DNA from 2 places in the Paenibacillus vortex V453 genome. Region 1 is predicted to be linked to the other one. Evidence: riboswitches for the same ligand, from Rfam matches in the RefSeq annotation. Region 1 holds a riboswitch; the other holds the start of a gene.
What was found. A riboswitch is a leader RNA that binds a small molecule or an ion and turns the genes downstream of it on or off. The one in region 1 is predicted to bind S-adenosylmethionine.
Positions count from the first base shown of each region.

Region 1 (4,470 bases):
GAATTTTGGGCGAAGGGCAGTTGTCACTAACCAAAATGCTGCTCCTGACCAACCGTCCGCTCGATCTGTCCGATTTTCGTGAAACATTGGAAGCGGTATTGGAACGGTTTAATCCGGCATCAGATTTGTTTATATTTAATAAAACGTCCCATGATACCTTGGACTATACGGGGAATAAGCTCAATCATGGCAGTAAGGCCGTGCTCATGGGTATCGGTCGGCCAATTCGTGAGCTGCCGCGCAGTTATACCGAAGGTGAAATTCCGGGCATATCTCAAATGGCTCCATACTGTGGGGGTTGTCTGGTCGTTTCGGGGGCATCCTATGAGAACGATCCCGGACTGGCCCAGCAAGTGATGGGGTATTTAAAAGCACGGGATACCGCATGGCCGTTGGTGATTGTGGTTGATGATGCCGAAGCGGCAGCGGCCACACAAACCTCATTCCTGTGGACGGTTTTCACCCGCTTCAATCCGGCAACGGATATTCATGCGGCAGCTGATATCCAGCATCATCATCTATCCTATAAACTTCCGCTGGTTATTGATGCACGAATGAAACCGGGATATCCGGAGGAGCTGTCCCCGCGAGAAGATATCGTGCAGACGGTGGATGCTCGCTGGAGCGATTATTTTGGCAAATAGCAATTCATGAAAGAAGGTTAATCTGACGACGCGAGGGGGTACCGCCATGCTGCGAATGTTACTCGGGGAACAGCCCCGACACAACAATGGCTTGCTTGAGGAGGCCATCGAATCGATGGTCAAGACAACCCGGCTGCTGCAAAAGGAAATGGAGAAACATCAGGATCCAACGCATGATTTTCGCAAGCTTGAGATTTGGACCCGCGGATTGATTGTATCCCTTGATGAGCTGGAGCAGAGCTGGAATGCGGCCAAGCATTTCAGTCAGTCGGTTAAATCGGGTTATATCGATGATATGTCAATTCAGGAGCAGGGCGAGTATCAAAGGTATGTGTATTTTTACAAAAACGGATTTATTCGCGTATTCTCCATCCTTGACAAGCTGGGTACGGTGCTTAATGAGCTGTATGATCTCCACACCTCGAAGGTTAAGGCTCATTTCTCCTACTTTACGGCACTGCGGCAGTTCAAGTTTCTAAAGGCACACGGTGAGCTGGCGTCAGAGCTTGAGGCGATCAAGGAACGCTATAAAATACCGCTGAACACACTTCGGAAACGCCGCAACGCTGAGATCCACTATATGAATTCAGAGATGCAGGATGATCTGTGGCAGCGCCATCAGGGACTGTCGGATAAAATCGAGCTGGAGGATATCGACCAGCACCTCGAGGATCTTAAGCAGGGTGTAGATATGGTATGCCGAAGCTTGGCTGCCTCGTATCGATATACTAATCGGATCTGGGCGGAAAAAGGAGTGCGGGTTTAGGCACAAAATCGCCATGAAATTCCTTTTGACAAAAACCTGAAAAGAATCTATACTAACTATTGCATTCATTAAATGTTATTAAATCAGATCAAATTAATTGGAAAAATTTCATATCGATGTTTTCTTATCGAGAGAGGCGGAGGGACAGGCCCGATGAAGCCCGGCAACCGGCTCCAGCGTATATCGCGTAACGCGATGACGGATGGAGTGACATGGTGCTAATTCCTTCAAAGCTGCAGGATCATCCTATGGCTTTGACAGATGAGAAAAGGCGTTGACTTTTACGTAAAGAGAGCCCTTTTTGATTCTACAAAAAGAGGCTCTTTTATTTTGGGTAAATAGATATGAGGCTATGGAAAAAGGAGGATTATCGGATTGATTGAGCTCAAGCAATTGACGAAGCAGTACGGAAAAGCCCGAACGCTAACCACAGCCTTGTCCGAATTGGATTTGTCGATTGAAAAAGGAGAAATCTTCGGTGTGATCGGACACTCCGGCGCAGGTAAAAGTACATTGATCCGTTGTATCAATTTGTTGGAACGTCCCACCTCCGGCGAGGTGTGGGTTAACGGTAAGAATTTGACACTGCTCGGCAAGAAGCAGCTTCAAGCAGAGCGTCGCAAAATCGGGATGATCTTTCAGCACTTTAACCTGCTGTCATCCGCAACGGTTTACGATAATATTGCCTTTCCGCTGCGGCTGATCAAGACGCCGAAGGCTGAGATGGAACGCAAAGTATCCGAGCTGTTGGCCTTGGTTGGCTTGGAGGCTCACCGGGACAAGTATCCGTCCCAGCTGTCAGGAGGGCAAAAGCAGAGGGTCGGCATAGCCAGAGCGTTGGCAAGCGATCCGGAGGTTCTGCTGTGTGATGAGGCCACTTCAGCGCTGGATCCGCAGACCACGGATTCGATCCTGCGCCTGCTGCTGGATATTAACAAGAAATTTCATCTCACGATTGTGTTGATCACCCATGAGATGCATGTCATCCAGAGCATATGTGATCGGGTGGCCGTTATTCATCAGGGCGGCATTGTGGAGCAGGGGCCGGTGACGGAAGTGTTCCTGAAACCTAAACATGAGGTGACGCAGGAATTCATCCGTCAAGAATTGGACAGCGGAGAAGCGCTCCGGCTGGCCATGCAGGGTCAGGCGAACAGCTCTTCCCAAGCGGTGCAAATTACGTTCCTGGGATCGAAAACGTACGATTCCATTCTATCCCATACCGTTCATGAGACGGGCGTGAATTTTGCGATTCTGCAGGGCACGATCTCCACGATCAAGGAAACACCGTATGGTCAGCTCATCGTACGCTTCGAAGGGGAAGAGAGAGCCATCGAAGAGACGATTCGGAAGCTGCTTCAACAAGGATTAGACGTGGAGGTGATTCATTAATGTTGGAGCTCGATTTTACCCAGATCGACTGGAAAGAAATCGGTACGGCAACATTGGATACCCTGCGAATGCTGGGGGCTTCGGCTTTGTTCAGCTTCATTATCGGGCTGCCGGTTGGCGTGCTGCTGTATATGGCTGCAAGATCCACATCGGGCTTGGTGCGCTTCGGATATTCGATCCTGTCGTTCATTGTGAACATCCTGCGTTCGGTTCCGTTCATCATCCTGATCGTTGCGATGATCCCGATTACGAAGTCGCTTGTGGGTGTATCGTACGGCGTCCTGGGAACCATTCCGCCGCTCGTTGTGGGGGCAGCACCGTTCTTCGCCAGACTGGTGGAGACGGCCCTGAATGAAGTGGACAAAGGCGTCATTGAAGCCGCTCATGCCATGGGCTCCTCGACAAGCCAAATCGTGTGGAGGGTGCTTCTTCCAGAGGCTCGTCCGGGTTTGCTGGCGGGCATGACCATCACGATTGTGACCCTGGTATCCTATACGGCGATGTCGGGTCAGGTCGGCGGCGGCGGTTTAGGGGATTTGGCCATCAAGTACGGCTATTACCGTTATGAGACGGAGATCATGATTCTGGCCGTTGTGTTAATGATTGTGCTGGTGCAGCTGCTGCAAATGGCAGGGGACCGCCTGGTACGGCATTTTACAAGAAAATAACGGGATTGGTAAAGCATCAAGGCAGACATTATATAGATAATACATTTTCGGAGGGAGAGTTTAAGAATGAAAAAATGGACATTGGCACTCATCAGTTTGACTTTGGTTGCGGTGCTGGCTGCATGCGGCAGCAAGCCTGCGGATAACGCTTCGGAGCCAGGGGGAACAACGGGAGGCAGCGGTCAAGAGACCGTAACCTTGAAAGTAGGGGCTTCGCCTGCACCACATGCGAAAATTCTGGAGCATATCAAACCTGCGCTTGAAAAAGAGGGCGTGAACCTGGAAATCGTGGAGTTCACCGATTATGTTCTGCCGAATACGCAAGTAGATTCCAAAGAAATCGATGCGAATTTCTTCCAACACAAGCCTTACCTGGATAATGAAATCAAGGAACGCGGCTTGAGCTTGGAATCGGTGATTGCGGTACACGTTGAACCGCTGGGTGCTTACTCCAGAACGATTAAGTCTGCGGATGAGTTGAAGGATGGAGCCGTTGTAGCAATCCCTAGCGACCCATCGAACGCTGGTCGTGCATTGTCCCTGTTGTCCAAGAACGGCGTAATTAAGCTGCAGGATGAGACGAAGCTTGAAGCTACCGCCAAGGATATCGTGGAAAATCCGAAGAACCTGCAATTCAAGGAAGTTGAAGCCGCCATGCTGCCGCGTATGCTGGATGAGCTGGATCTGGCTGTCATCAACACGAACTATGCGCTTGAAGCGGGACTCGACCCAACGAAGGATGCTCTCTTTATCGAGGACAAAGAGAACCCTTATGCAAACTTGCTGGTAGCCCGTCCGGATAATAAGGATTCCGATGCCATTCAAAAATTGGCGAAGGCACTGACTTCCGAGGACGTGAAGACTTTTATTGAAGAAGAGTACAAAGGTGCCGTCATTCCGGCATTCTAATGGATCATAGCAGGTATCTGCTGTATCCATGAATAGAGGGGCATTATTCGAAAAGACCTGCGGGTCTATCGGGTAGGCCCCTTTTTTTGTT
Region 1 covers NZ_ADHJ01000050.1:7,863-12,332, reverse strand. The annotation lists gene PVOR_RS26320 (UbiD family decarboxylase) at 1-644, shown strand, start outside; gene PVOR_RS26315 (Cthe_2314 family HEPN domain-containing protein) at 691-1,410, shown strand; SAM riboswitch class I at 1,532-1,678, shown strand; gene PVOR_RS26310 (methionine ABC transporter ATP-binding protein) at 1,786-2,802, shown strand; gene PVOR_RS26305 (methionine ABC transporter permease) at 2,802-3,470, shown strand; gene PVOR_RS26300 (MetQ/NlpA family ABC transporter substrate-binding protein) at 3,537-4,379, shown strand.

Region 2 (4,470 bases), on a different contig from region 1:
GGATTACGTTACAAAATATGGTATTATAGTTTCAACAGTATAATCGTTGGAACGGGAAGCACCTTTCTTGACGCTGCGGCGGAGGAGAGGTGCTTTTTTGCGTTGTCCTATCGTTGTGCTGAATGAGTAACGGGAGGCAGTGAGGGATGTTAATTGTGTTCATGAATCAAATGAGCGGAGCGGATGAGTCGGGTCATCTCCGTTCTGCTCAAGTATGGATCGGCGAGGATGAAGGAGTATGGCGGCTCGGTTGGCGGAATATAGAGCCGGACGGTGAGGTACTCGATGACGAATGGTATGAAGGGAACTCATGGAATGAGCTGTTATGTGTGTACCGACACCGATTGGCGATGAAGCTCGGGGAAGGATTTCGGCCGCTGATCGAGGGGATATTTCATGAACCGGGAGAGAGTGCCGGCAAGAATCTGGGCGTGCAGAAGCTGCAGTGTTACAGTGAGCTGTACGGCTCGGAGGAGCTGTATACAGAACTGTGCGCCTGGCGCAGAAGGAAGGCGGCATCCGGGAGAAAAGCACCTTACTTTATTGCTAGTAATCGGGTTTTGAGACTAATCAGTGCTTTTGTTCCCCAAACGGAGGAGGAGCTGCTGCAGCTTCCTGGAATCGGGGTTAGCAAGGCCTCGGAGCACGGAGTAGAATGGTTGGAAATGACGGCAAGAATCCAGCGCACAACAACGTTTCCGCTGAATTGGGTAGACGCGCAGCTGCAGGAAGAGGTGTTCTTATCCTGGCTGTACAAGCAGAAGGAACAGAAATATAAACAGGAGCTGGATCGCTTTCGCATTCGTCGTACCGTGCTGCTTGGCATAGCCGAGGGAGTGTCGCTAACCCAGCTGGAAGAGCGTACATCGTTATCAAGGCGGGATTTGGTCGAGGAATTGGAAGGGCTCGAGAAGGAGGGCTATGACACCGAGCAGCTGCTGCAAGTAGAATTGGATGAGATTACGGATTTGGAGCAGGAGACGGTATGGAAGGCGTTCGAGGAGCTGGGCGATACGTTTCTTAAGCCGGTATTGCAGCGCGTGTATGGACAATCTCCGAATGGTGATGAGGCTGGCGGAACGGAGCGGCTGTATGAGCGGCTTCGCCTGATGCGGATTCGCTTTCGCCGGGAAGAGCCCGGGAAGGCAAAAGTCGGCTAATAGGCATTAACGAAATCAGGACGGAATCTCCTATGAGCAAGGAGGTCCGTCCTGATTATATGAATCCTATATATCATATCCAGTCTTTTTTGCGGAACAAATAGAACATGAGAGCGCCGGCAAATACCATGATGCCGATAACAACATAATACGAATATTTCCAATGAAGTTCAGGCATATAGTCAAAGTTCATACCATAAATGCCCGTAATCAGCGTTAGTGGAATGAAGATGGTTGTAATGGCCGTGAACACACGCATAATTTCATTCGCCCGATTGGCGATACTGGATTGGTAAGCCTCGCGAAGGTTACCCATGAGATCCCGATAGGTCTCAAACGTTTCTGAAATTTTAACGGCATTCTCATAGATGTCACTGAAATATTTCTGCAGTTGGTCATCGATTAGCCGGAGATCCTTTTTGTTCAAGGTGTTGATAACTTCCTTCTGAGGTCCAAGGACTTTTTTTAGCCACAGGATTTCACTGCGCAGGCCGATGATTTCACTGAGATGAGATTTCTTGGTATGCATGAGGATGTCTTCCTCCAGCTTCTCGATCCGTGCTTCAATGCGGTCCCCGACAGAGAAATAATTGTCTGTGACGAGGTCGATCAACAGATAGAGGAAACGGTCAGGCGTGCTAACCTCATCCTCCCAAAGGAGCGGCTTCACCGAACGGAGTTCATGAATCTTCTGCTTGGTTACCGTAATAATAAAATGTCTGCCCAGGAAAACGTTTAATGCCCGAAGAAAAATTTCCTCGTCGTCAAACCGGATGCTGTTCACGACGATAAAATAATGGTTCTCATATATTTCGATTTTGGGACGCTGTTCCTCTTCACTGAGACAGTCCTCAACTGCAAGATCATGCAGGGAGAAGAGGGGCTGCAGCTCGGCTAAATCATCCACGTCTGCATCCAGCCAGTAGAAGCCGCTGGCCGGAGCTGTCAGCGTCATTTCGATGTCTTCAACAGGGGTAAATACACCCGAATCGACCAACCGGATTTTCATCTGATATCACTCCTTTGTCAATTACAAGCTGCTTGGTTAAGCAGTAAAGGCACAGGATATCAGCTAACCGGCGTACAGGCATAATCTAAGGAAGGGATGAATACGATAAAAGCGCATGAAAAATAACGCTGCCCTCTGCCGGTAAGCTGATCTTAATCCTATGCGGTTGTGCGTCTTGTGCATCCACTTTCTGGCTCGGGTCACCGTCCATCTTCCATGTCACCTCTTTCATACTCGGTTTCAAACAGCACTTGTCTAGTATAACGCCGGGTGTGGGACCTTTCAAGTTGAAATCCGGCGTATGCAAGACCCTAGTACAGGGTATGGGAGCCCACGGTGAAGTGTGACGGATTAAACGAAAAGGTTCTTGACGAACAATTGCGGATGATTTAAAGTAAATATCAATTACGAACCATGTTTGAAGACAATTGAATAAAGCGAAATCTTATCAAGAGCAGGTGGAGGGACTAGCCCTATGAAACCCGGCAACCGGCGGCAACATCGCACGGTGCTAATTCTTGCAGGAGATACGACGATTCTTATGAGCCGCGTATAGCCTGACAGATGAGAGAGGCGCATTGTGATACGTATATGATGACCTTTCTCTACTTGAGAAAGGTCATTCTTGCGTTTATACAGTCTAACGCTCTTTCTCACAGCTTAAATGGATGTATCATTTCACAATTTGAAGGAGTGAGCCCTTATGCCAATTAAAATTCCGGATGCCTTGCCGGCAAAGGAAGTTCTGGCTGGAGAAAACATTTTTGTAATGGATGAAAGCCATGCCTTTCACCAGGATATCCGCCCATTGCGGATAGCTATTCTGAATTTGATGCCTACCAAGGAAACCACGGAGACGCAATTGCTACGATTGATCGGTAACTCCCCTCTTCAGGTGGACGTTGTGCTTCTTCATCCCAGCTCCCACGTTTCGAAGAACACGTCGGCAGAGCATCTTGAATCCTTTTACAAAACCTTTGAGGAAGTGAAGAACCGCCGTTTTGACGGCATGATCATTACAGGAGCCCCGGTGGAGCAGTTGGAATTTGAAGAAGTAAATTACTGGAATGAGCTCACCGAGATTTTTGAATGGAGCAAGACGCATGTGACTTCCACGCTGCACATCTGCTGGGCGTCTCAGGCAGGGCTTTATTATCATTACGGTGTGCCCAAGTACAGCCTGGAGGAAAAATGCTTTGGCGTATTCCCTCATACGATTAATGAGGCGTGTACCAAGCTTCTTCGCGGCTTTGACGAATTGTTCTTTGTTCCGCACTCCCGTCATACGGAATTTCGGCGCGAGGACATTACAGGGATTGACGATCTGGTCATCCTGTCCGAGTCGGAGGAAGCAGGAATCTACTTGGTTTCAAGCCGGGACGGAAAACAGATTTTTGCCACAGGACATTCCGAGTATGATGCAGACTCTCTGAAGTGGGAATATGACCGCGATGCTGCCAAAGGATTGGACATTGCCCTGCCGCGCAATTATTACCCGAATGATGATCCAACCAGAACGCCTCCATCCATATGGCGTGCGCATGCAAATTTATTATTTACTAATTGGCTCAATTACTATGTATATCAAGAAACGCCATACGATATTGGTCCGCAAATATAGCAGCGTACAGGAGGAGAGTAAGTGATGGAGAAGAAACCATTAAGTATAGAGAGCCGGCTGGCACAGATCGGATCGGTGCAGGAGCCGGTGACAGGTGCAGTTACATTTCCGATATATCAAGCGACGGCCTACCGTCATCCGAAATTAGGGCAGAGCACGGGTTTTGATTATGCCCGCACGAAAAATCCCACCCGATCGGTATTGGAGGATGCCTGCGCAGAGCTGGAATCCGGTGATGCCGGATTTGCATGCAGCTCAGGCATGGCTGCGCTGCAGACGATATTTTCCCTTTTCGGTCAGGGGGATCATCTGATTGTTTCGCTGGATCTGTATGGAGGAACGTACCGGCTGTTAGAGCGGATTATGTCCAAGTTCGGCGTAACGGCGACCTATGTGGATACGAATGACATGGATGCACTGGAGCGGTCCAGGCAGTCAAACACGAAGGCTGTGTTTATCGAGACACCGACCAATCCGCTTATGATGATTACGGATATCGAAGCTGTCTGTACATGGGCAAGACATCATCAGCTCATCAGCATCGTGGATAATACACTGTTAACTCCATACTTCCAAAGACCGATTGAGCTTGGGGCAGATATCGTCATACATAGTGCCACCAAGTATTTGGGAGGACATAATGATGTGCTGGCCGGCATTATCGTAACGAAAGGCAAAGA
Region 2 covers NZ_ADHJ01000044.1:122,385-126,854, reverse strand. The annotation lists gene PVOR_RS24395 (HRDC domain-containing protein) at 147-1,160, shown strand; gene corA (magnesium/cobalt transporter CorA) at 1,234-2,169, opposite strand; SAM riboswitch class I at 2,612-2,740, shown strand; gene metA (homoserine O-acetyltransferase MetA) at 2,873-3,790, shown strand; partial or broken gene PVOR_RS24380 (PLP-dependent transferase) at 3,815-4,470, shown strand, end outside.
Region 2: another riboswitch for S-adenosylmethionine. It lies ahead of metA (homoserine O-acetyltransferase MetA); the one in region 1 lies ahead of PVOR_RS26310 (methionine ABC transporter ATP-binding protein).